3 regions of the Micromonospora sp. NPDC050695 genome follow, and region 3 is predicted to be linked to each of the others. Evidence: predicted binding sites of a transcription regulator. Region 3 holds the regulator's gene; each other region holds the start of a gene.
What was found. Region 3 encodes HrcA, which represses chaperone genes, less so after heat shock. Its sites were predicted from a motif close to GGTTNGCACNCTCNNNNNGAGNGTGCNAACC; they were not measured.

Region 1 (4,169 bases), on a different contig from region 3:
CGGCGATGGTGAGGATCCCCTTACGCATGTGCAGGGTCCTTTCGGGGGTGGGGGAGGTGTTGTTTTGTTGTGTCCGGCAACGTATTTCGCGTCACACCAGCTCCACAAGACTGCGCAGGTGCCAAGTTTGTTGGGGGCGATAACAATTCAGCAACGCGACTGTTACTCCCCGGTCATCCCACCGGGGAGTCGACGTAACGACAGGTGTTAGCGCGTGTGCAACGGCGCGGTGCGCGCCTCGGTCAGCGCCACCAGATCCGCAGCGGCCAATTCGAGTTGCAGACCGCGTCGGCCTGCGGAGACGTAGATCGTCGGCAGGTCCAGTGCGGAGTCGTCGAGCACAGTGGGCAGTCGCCGGCGCTGCCCGAGCGGGCTGATCCCACCCCGCACGTAGCCGGTGGCCCGCTCGGCGACCACCCGGTCGGCCAGCGCGGCCCGCTTGCCGCCGACCGCCGCCGCGAGCGCCTTGAGGTCCAGTTCACCGCTGACCGGTACGACCGCCACGGTGAGTGCGCCGTCCACGTCGGTCACCAGCGTCTTGAACACCCGCTCCAGTGCCACGCCGAGCGCCGTCGCCACCAGCGCGCCGTAGTTCGGGGCGTCCGGCGCCACCCGGTACGGGTGGGTGCGATGCGCGATGCCACGCTTGACCAGTAGTGCCGTCGCCGGAGTGCCCTGTCCCGCCACACCGACGACGCTAGTCGACCGGCCGGCCGATCAGTACGGTCGGCGCCCCGGCGACCCGGGTGAGCACCAGACTCGCCGCCTGGTCGCCGGTCAACCGCAGGTCCCGCCGGAGCTGCTCCGGGGTGAGTGCCGAGCCCCGCTTGAGGATCTCCACCCGACCCACCCGGCGGTCCCGCAGCAGCGTCCGCAGGCGCTTGAGCGAGAACGGCAGCACGTCGGTGATCTCCAGGCAGCGGGCGTACGGGGTGCGGGTCGGGTGCTCGGCGTAGAGGTAGGCGATGCTCGGGTCGCCCAGCGTGGCGTGCAGCTCGTCGGCCAGTTCGGCGACGAGGTGCGCGCGGACCACCGCCGGGTCGGGGTCGTAGAGGTAGCGGCCCACCGTCCCGACCGGCGCCTCGGTGGCACCTGAGCCGGTGAGCTGGTGGCGGCGGGTCTCGCCGCTCTCCTGGCGGTACAGGGTGGCGCGGCGGGGCACCTCCGCCAGCTCCCCGCACCAGAGCGCGGCCTCGACCAGGTCGCCGTCCACGCCGACCCACTCGGCCTCCGCGCCGGGCGGGATGAGCGAGTGGTCCAGGCCCGGCGCCACCTTCACCACGGTGCGCGGCACCCGCTCGGCCAACCCGGTCACGAAGTCCCAGGGTGGCGAGTAGGCGCGCGGGTCGAAGATCCGCCGCCCGGTGCCGGTCGTCCGGCGGGCCGGATCGCAGAAGACCCCGTCGACCCGGGTGACGTCGAACGCTGTGGCGTCGCCGCACTCGACCGTGAACAGGTCGGCCAGCCCCGCCGCGGCCGCGTTGGCGGCGGCCATCGCGGCGGTCACCGGGTCGGCCTCCACCCCGTACACCCGGATGCCGGCACGGGCCGCGGCCAGCGCGTCGGCGCCCAGGCCGCAGCCGAGGTCGGCGAGGGTGTGGACGCCGGCCGCTCGCAGCCGTTCGGCGCGGCGGTCCGCGACCACCCGGCGGGTGGCCTGCTCCAGTCCGGCCCGGGTGAGGAACATCCCGGCGGCACCCGGGCCGAACTTGCCGATCGCCCGGTGGCGCAGCTCGGCCTGGGTGAGCGCCGCCGCGGCCAGTGGCGGCGGCACCCCGGCCGCGCGCAGGGCCGACGCCGCGGTCAGCGGATCACCGCCGGCCAGCTCGGCCGCCGCCGCGAGCGCGGCCGACCCCTCGGGGGTACGCAGCGTCGCCAGCTGGTCGAGATCCACTCCGCCATTGTCCCGGGCGACCCGGAAATCCTGGCTGGCGGGGCGCGACGCGCTGGCACTCTCCTTGACGGAGTGCTAGCCACGGAATAACCTGCGATTAGCACTCTCACCCTGAGGGTGCCAGCTTCCGGGTCTCGCGACCCGGGTGCGCACGCCAGGCGGACCGGCACCCGCGACGACGGTCCCGCCCGGTGGCATGAGGCAGATTGACGCTGGTCAGCCCCGCTGGCCAGCAACGAAACCAGTACCCCAGGAGGGTATGCCCGTGACTACCGCGACCAAGGTTGCGATCAAGCCGCTCGAGGACCGCATCGTGGTCCAGGCGAACGAGGCTGAGACCACCACGGCGTCGGGCATCGTGATCCCCGACACCGCCAAGGAGAAGCCGCAGGAGGGCACCGTCCTCGCTGTGGGCCCGGGGCGCGTCGACGACAACGGCAACCGGGTTCCGGTTGACGTTCAGGTCGGCGACACCGTCCTCTACTCGAAGTACGGCGGCACCGAGGTCAAGTACGCCGGCGAGGAGTACCTGGTGCTCTCCGCCCGCGACGTCCTCGCGGTCATCGAGAAGTAAGCAACCGATCAGTGCCATTGCCCCGGTCCGGCTCGCCGGGCCGGGGCAATGACGCTTCGAAGGGACATTCATGGCGAAGATCCTGAGCTTCTCGGACGACGCCCGGCACCTGCTGGAGCACGGTGTCAACGCCCTCGCGGACGCGGTCAAGGTCACCCTCGGCCCGCGCGGGCGCAACGTCGTCCTGGACAAGAAATTCGGTGCGCCGACGATCACCAACGATGGTGTGACCATCGCCAAGGAGATCGAGCTCACCAACCCCTACGAGAACCTCGGCGCGCAGCTGGTCAAGGAGGTGGCGACCAAGACCAACGACGTCGCCGGCGACGGGACCACCACCGCGACCGTGCTGGCCCAGGCGATGGTCCGTGAGGGCCTGCGCAACGTGACCGCCGGAACCAACCCGGCCGGCCTCAAGCGGGGCATCGACGCGGCGGCCGCCAAGGTCTCCGAGGCGCTGCTCGGCCGGGCCGTCGAGGTCGCCGGCAAGGAGTCGATCGCGAACGTGGCGACGATCTCCGCGCAGGACGCCACCATCGGCGAGCTGATCGCCGAGGCGATGGAGCGGGTCGGCCGCGACGGTGTCATCACCGTCGAGGAGGGCTCGATGCTCACCACCGAGCTGGACGTGACCGAGGGTCTCCAGTTCGACAAGGGCTTCATCTCGCCGAACTTCGTCACCGACCTGGAGGGTCAGGAGTCCGTCCTCGAGGACGCGTACATCCTGGTCACCACCCAGAAGATCTCGGCGATCGAGGAACTGCTGCCGCTGCTGGAGAAGGTCCTGCAGAACAGCAAGCCCCTGCTGATCATCGCCGAGGACGTGGACGGTCAGGCGCTCTCCACCCTGGTGGTCAACTCGCTGCGCAAGACCCTCAAGGTCTGCGCCGTGAAGGCCCCGGGCTTCGGCGACCGGCGCAAGGCCATGCTGCAGGACATCGCGATCTCCACGGGCGCCGAGCTGGTCGCCCCGGAGCTGGGTTACAAGCTCGACCAGGTCGGCCTGGAGGTGCTCGGCACCGCCCGGCGCGTCGTGGTCGACAAGGAGAACACCACGATCGTCGACGGTGGCGGCCAGAAGACCGACGTCGCCGACCGGGTGGCCCAGATCCGCAAGGAGATCGAGGCCTCCGACTCCGACTGGGACCGGGAGAAGCTGGCCGAGCGGCTGGCGAAGCTCTCCGGCGGCATCGCCGTGATCAAGGTGGGTGCGGCGACCGAGGTCGAGATGAAGGAGCGCAAGCACCGCATCGAGGACGCCATCGCGGCGACCAAGGCCGCGGTCGAGGAGGGCACCGTGCCCGGCGGCGGCGCCGCCCTGGTGCAGATCCTCCCGGTGCTCGACGACGACCTGGGCTTCACCGGTGACGAGAAGGTCGGCGTCTCGGTCGTGCGCAAGGCGCTCGTCGAGCCGCTGCGCTGGATCGCGCAGAACGCCGGTCACGACGGCTACGTCGTCACCCAGAAGGTCGCCGACCTGAAGTGGGGCAACGGCCTCGACGCCGCCAAGGGCGAGTACGTCGACCTGGCCAAGGCCGGCATCATCGACCCGGTGAAGGTGACCCGCAACGCGGTCACCAACGCCGCCTCGATCGCCGGTCTGCTGCTCACCACGGAGAGCCTCGTGGTGGAGAAGCCGGAGCAGGCCGAGCCGGCCGCCGCCGGTGGGCACGGCCACGGCCACGGCCACCAGCACGGCCC
Region 2 (4,169 bases), on a different contig from region 3:
GGGACATTGATTCATTCGCCCGCATCGCCCATCGACGCCCCCTACCGTTTCGGTAGAGGAGGCAGCCATGACCACGGATGACGACCAGACCGAGGACGGCCCGCCGATCACCTGGAAACCGGTCGGCGAACTGCCCGGCCAACTGCCGTTCGAACGGCTCGACTACGGAGACGCCGAGCAACTGGCCGAGATGACCACCGACGGCGAGCCGGTGGTCGAGGAGCCGCAGGAGATGGTGGACGCGCCGATCCAGCTGCTTCCGCCGTACGACCGGGCGCAGAAGCGGCGTAACCAGCGCCCGCTGCCCACCTGACGACGAACGGGGCGGACCGCGTCAGCGGCCCGCCCCGTTCGGTGTGTCGGAACTGGACTCAGAAGTCCATGTCCCCGCCACCCGGGCCAGCCGGGGCAGCCGGGGTCTTCTCCGGCTTGTCCGCGACAACGGCCTCGGTGGTGAGGAAGAGCGCCGCGATGGACGCGGCGTTCTGCAGCGCCGACCGGGTCACCTTGGCCGGGTCGATGATGCCCGCGGCCAGCAGGTCGACGTACTCGCCGTTGGCGGCGTTCAGACCGTGACCCGCTTCGAGGTTACGGACCTTCTCCACCACGACGCCGCCCTCGAGGCCGGCGTTGACGGCGATCTGCCGCAGCGGGGCGTCCAGCGCGACCTTGACGATGTTCGCACCGGTCGCCTCGTCGCCGACCAGGTCGAGCTTGTCGAAGGCGGTCTTGCCGGCCTGGACCAGCGCGACGCCACCACCCGGGACGATGCCCTCCTCGACGGCCGCCTTCGCGTTGCGAACGGCGTCCTCGATGCGGTGCTTGCGCTCCTTGAGCTCGACCTCGGTGGCCGCGCCGACCTTGATGACCGCAACGCCGCCGGCCAGCTTGGCCAGCCGCTCCTGCAGCTTCTCCCGGTCGTAGTCGGAGTCGCTCTTGTCGATCTCGGCCCGGATCTGGTTGACCCGACCCTGGATCTGGTCGGCGTCGCCGGCACCGTCGACGATGGTGGTCTCGTCCTTGGTCACCACGACCTTGCGGGCGCGGCCCAGCATGTCGAGGCCGACGGCGTCCAGCTTGAGGCCGACCTCCTCGCTGATGACCTGGCCACCGGTGAGGATGGCGATGTCGGCGAGCATGGCCTTGCGGCGGTCACCGAAGCCCGGCGCCTTGACGGCGACCGACTTGAAGGTGCCCCGGACCTTGTTGACGACCAGGGTCGCCAGGGCCTCACCCTCGATGTCCTCGGAGATGATCAGCAGCGGCTTGCCCGACTGCATGACCTTCTCGAGGATCGGGAGCAGGTCCTTGACCGACGAGATCTTGCTGTTGACGATCAGGAGGTAGGGGTCGTCGAAGACGGCCTCCATGCGCTCCGGGTCGGTCATGAAGTAGGCCGAGATGTAGCCCTTGTCGAAGCGCATACCCTCGGTGAGCTCAAGCTCCAGACCGAAGGTGTTGCTCTCCTCGACGGTGATGACGCCTTCCTTGCCGACCTTGTCCATCGCCTCGGCGATGATCTCGCCGACGGTGCTGTCGCCAGCGGAGATGGAGGCGGTGGAGGCGATCTGCTCCTTGGTCTCGACGTCCTTGGCGAGCTTGGACAGCTCCTCCGAGACGCTCGCGACCGCGGCCTCGATGCCCCGCTTCAGGGCCATCGGGTTGGCGCCGGCGGCCACGTTGCGCAGGCCCTCGCGAACCAGAGCCTGGGCCAGGACGGTCGCCGTCGTCGTGCCGTCACCGGCAACGTCGTCGGTCTTCTTGGCGACCTCCTTGACCAGCTCGGCGCCGATCTTCTCGTACGGGTCCTCGAGCTCGATCTCCTTGGCGATGCTCACACCATCGTTGGTGATGGTGGGGGCACCCCACTTCTTCTCGAGCACGACGTTGCGGCCCTTGGGGCCGAGGGTCACCTTTACGGCGTCAGCGAGCTGGTTCATGCCCCGCTCGAGGCCGCGGCGCGCCTCTTCGTCGAACGCGATCATCTTGGCCATACGGCGTTGTCCTCCTGGACACTCACGGGCCACCCGAGATGTGTGCCCCGGATGGGCCGCCTGGTGTACGCACCTTGGGACGTCGCCACCTGGCGACGACGACGTCCTTCGGCCGGGCCGGATAGCCCGCGACGACCGGCCATGTGCCGCCCCGGCGTCTCCACGCCGGTGCAACCTGGCCCCACCGTCCCGACCATTGGCACTCACGGTATGCGAGTGCCAATGACTTGTTTAGCACTCTCCCCTGCCGAGTGCAAGCACGATGGGGCCGGTCAGCGGAGTTCGGCGGCCAGCCCGGCGCTGTTCACCGGCACCTCATGAGCCCGCTGCTCGGCGTATGTGACCAGCAGACCGATCAACTGGGCGAGGTGGGCCGGCAGGGCCAGCACGGCCGCGACCCCGGTCACCAGGACGATGCCGACCGCGGTGCCGGGTGACGCGAGCGGATCCGGACCCAGCGGGGCCGAGATGATCCCCTCCAGCACCGACGGGATCAGGGTGGCCACGATCACCGCCGCGGCGACGAGCGCCACCCGACCCAGCAGCAGGCCGAGCCGGTCGTGGAACATCCGGAACGACCGACCGATCGGGTTCTGCCGCTCGAACAGGTAGACCGGCCCGGCCATGCTCAGCGCGAACGCCAGGTAGATGCCCGGCAGGACGCAGAAGCAGACCCCCACCCCGATGAGCAGGCTGACCAGCAGGGTCCAGCCCCACAGCCCGAGCGCCCGCCGTACGCCGTAGCGCAGCGCCGGCCCCACGCCGACGGGCTCCCCCGCCGCCTGCCGGGTGATCACCCAACTGCCGGCGGCCCACCCCACGGCCTGCACCAGCCCGATCAGCAGGCTGCCGACGATGACCACGGACAGGACGGTGACCAGGTCCGTGACGAACGTCTCCGGCAGCTCGGACGGTGAGCCGGGCTCGACCTGCGCCGCCCAGCCGGCCGACGGGTCCACACCCAGGGAGATCACCCCGAGCACGGCGGCCGGCAGCACCTGGGTGATCAGCATGATCGGCACCAACAGCCGCCACCCCCGGCGCAGTGCTCCCGCACACCGGGCGAACCAGCCGCCGATACCCATACCGGGCGGCGTGACCAGGGCGTCGTTCGGGTCGAACCCGTGACCCGGCGGGTACCAGCCGACCGGTGCCCCCGGATACCACTGCTGCCCCGGGTAGGGGCCGGCGCCGGGCGGGTATCCGCCGGTGGGCGGGAACGCCCAACCCTGCGGGGGCACCTGCGGCGTACCCCAGCCGCTCTGCGTGGGATCCCAGCCAGGCGGCGGGCCGCCGGGAACGCCCGGCCCGTCAGGCGGAGTGGGCGGGGGTGGCTGGTCGGTCATGAACCCTCCTCAGCATCGGCTGGAACGGTTCACGATCTTCCCGGGTGTGTGCCCGCACCGCAGCCGCGACGCGCGGGAGGAAAGGACTCAGGCGAGCAGGCGTACGCGCTCGGCCTGCGGGCCCTTCTGACCCTGCGCGATCTCGAACTCCACCCGCTGACCGTCGTCCAGCGCCTTGTAACCGTCCATCTCGATCGCGGAAAAGTGGACGAACACGTCCTGACCGCCGTCGACGGCGATGAAGCCGTAGCCCTTTTCGGCGTTGAACCACTTAACGGTGCCCTGTGCCACGGTGCACTTCCTCACTCTGCGCAGCGTTGCCTGCCCCGGCGCACGGCCTGGCCGAGCGCCCGCGGACCACCGCTCCAGCGATCGATGACGGCCGCTGAAACGGGTGACCGAAATCGCACGCTACACGAGGAGTGACGGCCGCGCACGACCACAAATCGGGCATCGTCCGGGCGGCCCGGCTGTGGGAGGTCGCGCAGGCACGCAGCGGTGTCGCGTACCTGAATGACCTGCTGGTCTGACCCCGGCCCACGGCTCAGAGGAAACGGCCGCGAAACAGCGGTCGCAGCTGTGGTAGGCATGCGGACATGACCACCGACACGGGCTCGCCAGCCCTGCGGGCGCAGATTCGCCGGGTCCGGCCGGCGGACGCCGCCCGGATGCGGGCGCTGCGCCTGGAGATGCTCGCCGACGCTCCGCTGGCCTTCCTGGAGACGATCGCCGACGCGGCCGCCCGGTCCCACGCGGAGTACGCGGCGCGGGTGGCGTACACCTCGCGCGGCGCGGACAACGCGCAGTTCGTGGCGGATCCGGGCGGCCG
Region 3 (4,169 bases):
TGCGGCTACTGCGACTTCAACACGTACACGGCCGCCGAGCTGGGTGGCGGTGCCAGCCGCGAGGGGTACGCCGACACCGTCCTGGCCGAGCTGACGCTCGCCGCCCGGGTGCTCGGCGACAACCCGCCGCCCCGGGTCGACACCGTCTTCGTCGGCGGCGGCACGCCCACCCTGCTCCCCGCCGACGACCTGGCCCGCATCCTCGACGGCATCGACCGCACCTGGGGGCTGGCCGCCGACGCCGAGGTGACCACCGAGGCGAACCCCGAATCGGTCACCCCGGAATCGTTGCAGCGGCTGCGGGCCGCCGGCTACACCCGGATTTCGCTGGGCATGCAGTCCGCCTCGCCGGGAGTGCTGGCGATCCTCGACCGCACGCACAGCGCCGGCCGGGCCACCGCCGCCGCCCTGGAAGCCCGCGACGCCGGGTTCGAGCACGTCAACCTGGACCTGATCTACGGCACGCCGGGGGAGCGCCCCGAGGACTTCGCGGCCTCGCTGGAGCAGGTCGTCGCCGCCGGGGTGGACCACGTCAGCGCGTACGCCCTGATCGTCGAGGACGGCACCCGGCTCGCCGCCCGGATGCGGCGCGGCGAGCTGGCGTACCCCAGTGACGACGTCGCCGCGGACCGCTACCTGGCCGCGGAGGCCGCCCTCGACGCGGCCGGCCTGTCCTGGTACGAGGTCTCCAACTGGGCGCGCGACGACGCGGCCAGGTGCCGGCACAACCTGCTCTACTGGACCGGCGCGGACTGGTGGGGGTTGGGGCCGGGGGCGCACAGCCACGTCGGCGGGGTGCGCTGGTGGAACGTCAAGCACCCGTCGGCGTACGCCCAGCGGCTCGCCGCCGGCGTCTCACCCGGCCTGGCCCGGGAGGTGCTCACCACCGACGAGGCGCACATGGAGGACGTCATGCTCCGGCTGCGGCTCGCCAGCGGCCTGCCGCTGGCGGTGCTCGACGCCACCGGGCGGGCCGGCGCGCAACGGGCGCTGGCCGACGGCCTGCTGAACGCCGAGGAGTACGCGGCCGGCCGGGCGGTGCTCACCCTGCGCGGCCGGCTGCTCGCCGACGCCGTCGTCCGCGACCTGCTGCCCTGAGCCGGCCCGCCGCCGGTGACGGCGGTGTGCCGGGCCGGCCGGGGGAGCGGCCGGCCCGGGTCACTTGATGAAGCTGGCGGAGAGCGGGTAGCGGTAGAGCTGCCCCTCGTTGGCCTTGATGCCGGCGATGATGCCGAACACGGCACCAAGGATCACGGCGGCCGCGACCGGGATGAACCCGATCACGATGCAGGACAGCACCCAGCCGACCAGGCCGATGATCGACCAGATGAGCTGGAAGTTGAGCGCCGCCACGGCGTGCGCGCGGACCGTGGGGGACTGGTTGCCCCGGGCCAGCAGCGCCACCAGCGGCCCGATCCAGCCGAGCACACCGCCGCTGACGATCATCCCGGCGGCGCCGCCGAAGTGCGCGACCAACGCCCAGGTCTTGTCCTCGTTGTTGGCGTAGCCGCCGCCGGGGCCGCCGTAGGCGCCACCGGTCGGATACCCGCCACCGGGCGGCGGGAAGCCACCGGGCGGGTAACCACCCGGCGGAGGGTAGCCGCCCGACGGCGGTTGGTCGCCGGTGGGCGGCGGATAGCCACCGGCCGGGGGATAGCCGCCCGGGCCGGGTGCCCCGGACAGTGGTGCGGTGGGTGGCTCGGCCGATGCGGACGAGCCCGGTGAGGTCGGCTCCGGCGGGTAGTTGCCGGGGTCTCCCGCTCCGGGAGGGCGAGGAGGTTCAGTCATGAGTGTCACGGTAGGTGCCGTTGGCAACGCCGCACCAGAGCGACACCGCCCGGTCGGGCGGGCCGATCGGCCCAGCGGGGTGGCGCGGGCCGCACCGACGAGCTGTCGTTGATCATCGCGTCGGCGGGGGCACCGACGTAGACTGGCACTCGTTACAGTCGAGTGCCAGGACGGTCCGCCGGCGTGAGGTGTCCGGCGGCCGACGTGCGACAGGAGGTGCGGAGGATGGGTCTCGACGACCGCAAGCTCGCCGTGCTCCGCGCCATCGTCGAGGACTACGTCTCCACCCAGGAGCCGGTCGGCAGCAAGGCGCTGGTCGAGCGGCACCAGCTCGGGGTCTCCCCGGCCACGGTCCGCAACGACATGGCCGTGCTGGAGGAGGAAGGCTACATCCGGCAGCCGCACACCAGTGCCGGCCGGGTGCCCACCGACCGCGGCTACCGGCTCTTCGTCGACCGGCTGTCCCGGGTCAAGCCGCTCAGCCCGGCCGAGCGCCGGGCCATCGAGCGCTTCCTCGTCGGCGCGGTCGACCTCGACGACGTGGTGCACCGCACCGTACGCCTGCTCGCCCAGCTGACCCGGCAGGTGGCCGTCGTGCAGTACCCGTCGCTGGCCCGCTCCTCGGTACGACACCTGGAGCTGGTGCCGATCTCCACGACCCGGTTGATGCTCGTCATGATCGCCGACACCGGGCGGGTGGAGCAGCGGCTGGTGGAACTGCCCGGCCCGGTGCCCGCCGACGACGTCACCGACCTGCGTCGACTGGTCAACGAGAAGCTCGCCGGCGCCCGCCTGTCGGACACGCCGCCGCTGGTGCAGGCGCTGGTCGAGGAGGCGCCGCCCGAGCTGCGTCCGACGATGACCACGCTCGCCACGGTGCTGCTCGAGACGCTCGTCGAACGGCACGAGGAACGCATCGCGCTGGCCGGCACCGCCAACCTCACCCGGGGCGGCCTGCTCGACTTCCAGGGTTCGCTGCGGCCGATCCTGGAGGCGCTGGAGGAGGAGGTCGTGCTCCTCAAGCTCATCGGCGAGACCGAGCCGAGCACGACCCGGGTGCTGATCGGCGACGAGAACGAGTTCGACAACCTGCGGGCCGCCTCCGTGGTCAGCACCGGGTACGGCCCGGGTGCCACGATCGTCGGCGGCCTGGGGGTGCTGGGGCCCACCCGGATGGACTACCCCGGCAATATCGCCACGGTGCGCGCCGTGGCACGCTACGTGGGCGAGTTGCTGGCCCAGAACTGACCAGTCAGGGCCGACGGCCGGCTGCGGCCGCCGGTCGGCGCAACGCGAGACGAACATGAGGACACGGAACGCAGTGGCCAGGGACTACTACGGCATTCTCGGTGTCAGCCGGGAAGCCTCCGATGACGAGATCAAGCGCGCCTACCGCAAGCTGGCGCGCCAGTTCCACCCGGACGTCAATCCGGACCCGGAGGCTCAGGAGAAGTTCAAGGACATCAACGCCGCGTACGAGGTCCTCTCGGACGACCGCAAGCGGCAGATCGTCGACCTGGGCGGCGACCCGCTCGCTCCGGGTGGCGGTGGCGCCGGCGGCCCGGGTGGTCCGGGTGGTGCCGGCCCGTTCGTCGGCTTCCAGGACATCATGGACGCGTTCTTCGGCGGTGCGGCCGGCGGGGCTCGTGGCCCACGTCCGCGTACCCGGCCGGGCGCCGACGCGATCCTGCGACTCGAGTTGGACCTGCACGAGACGGCGTTCGGCGTCGAGGCCCCGATCACCGTCGACACCGCCGTGCTCTGCACCACCTGCTCCGGCGCCGGCACGGCCGCCGGCACCCACCTGGCCACCTGCGAGGCGTGCGGCGGCCGGGGCGAGGTGCAGTCGGTGCAGCGCACCTTCCTCGGCCAGGTGGTCTCGGCCCGGCCGTGCACCGTCTGCCAGGGCTACGGCACCACCATCCCGCACCCCTGCCCCACCTGCGCCGGCGACGGCCGGGTGCGCACCCGCCGCTCGCTGACCGTCAAGATCCCGGCCGGCGTCGAGGACGGCATGCGGATCCGGCTGGCCCAGCAGGGTGAGGTGGGCCCCGGTGGCGGCACCGCCGGTGACCTCTACGTGGAGATCCACGAGCGCCCGCACGACGTGTACTCCCGCAAGGGCGACGACCTGCACTGCCGGGTCACCGTGCCGATGACGGCGGCGGCGCTGGGCACCCGGCTGACCATCAAGACGCTGGACAGCGAGGAGACGGTCGACGTCAAGGCCGGCACCCAGCCGGCCAGCACGCTGCGCCTGCGCGCCCGGGGCGTGCCGCACCTGCGCGGCACCGGCCGGGGCGACCTGTACGTGCACCTGGACGTGCGGACGCCGACCAAGCTCGACCCGGACCAGGAGAAGATGCTGCGCGACTTCGCGA

Region 1: groES (co-chaperone GroES) is a predicted target of HrcA. The motif match lies at 1,990-2,020, and genes of this name have one in related genera.
Region 2: groL (chaperonin GroEL) is a predicted target of HrcA. The motif match lies at 2,189-2,219, and genes of this name have one in related genera.

Annotation. Positions count from the first base shown of each region.
Region 1 is NZ_JBFAHZ010000008.1:61,502-65,670, reverse strand. Features, by position in the region: gene AB0H52_RS08290 (substrate-binding domain-containing protein) at 1-28, opposite strand, end outside; gene ybaK (Cys-tRNA(Pro) deacylase) at 208-687, opposite strand; gene AB0H52_RS08280 (methyltransferase domain-containing protein) at 698-1,894, opposite strand; gene groES (co-chaperone GroES) at 2,154-2,468, shown strand; gene groL (chaperonin GroEL) at 2,539-4,169, shown strand, end outside.
Region 2 is NZ_JBFAHZ010000011.1:10,138-14,306, reverse strand. Features, by position in the region: gene AB0H52_RS11035 (hypothetical protein) at 68-313, shown strand; gene groL (chaperonin GroEL) at 372-1,994, opposite strand; gene AB0H52_RS11025 (hypothetical protein) at 2,267-3,340, opposite strand; gene AB0H52_RS11020 (cold-shock protein) at 3,428-3,631, opposite strand; gene AB0H52_RS11015 (GNAT family N-acetyltransferase) at 3,937-4,169, shown strand, end outside.
Region 3 is NZ_JBFAHZ010000019.1:70,789-74,957, forward strand. Features, by position in the region: gene hemW (radical SAM family heme chaperone HemW) at 1-1,098, shown strand, start outside; gene AB0H52_RS17120 (DUF4870 domain-containing protein) at 1,159-1,788, opposite strand; gene hrcA (heat-inducible transcriptional repressor HrcA) at 2,014-3,036, shown strand; gene dnaJ (molecular chaperone DnaJ) at 3,110-4,169, shown strand, end outside.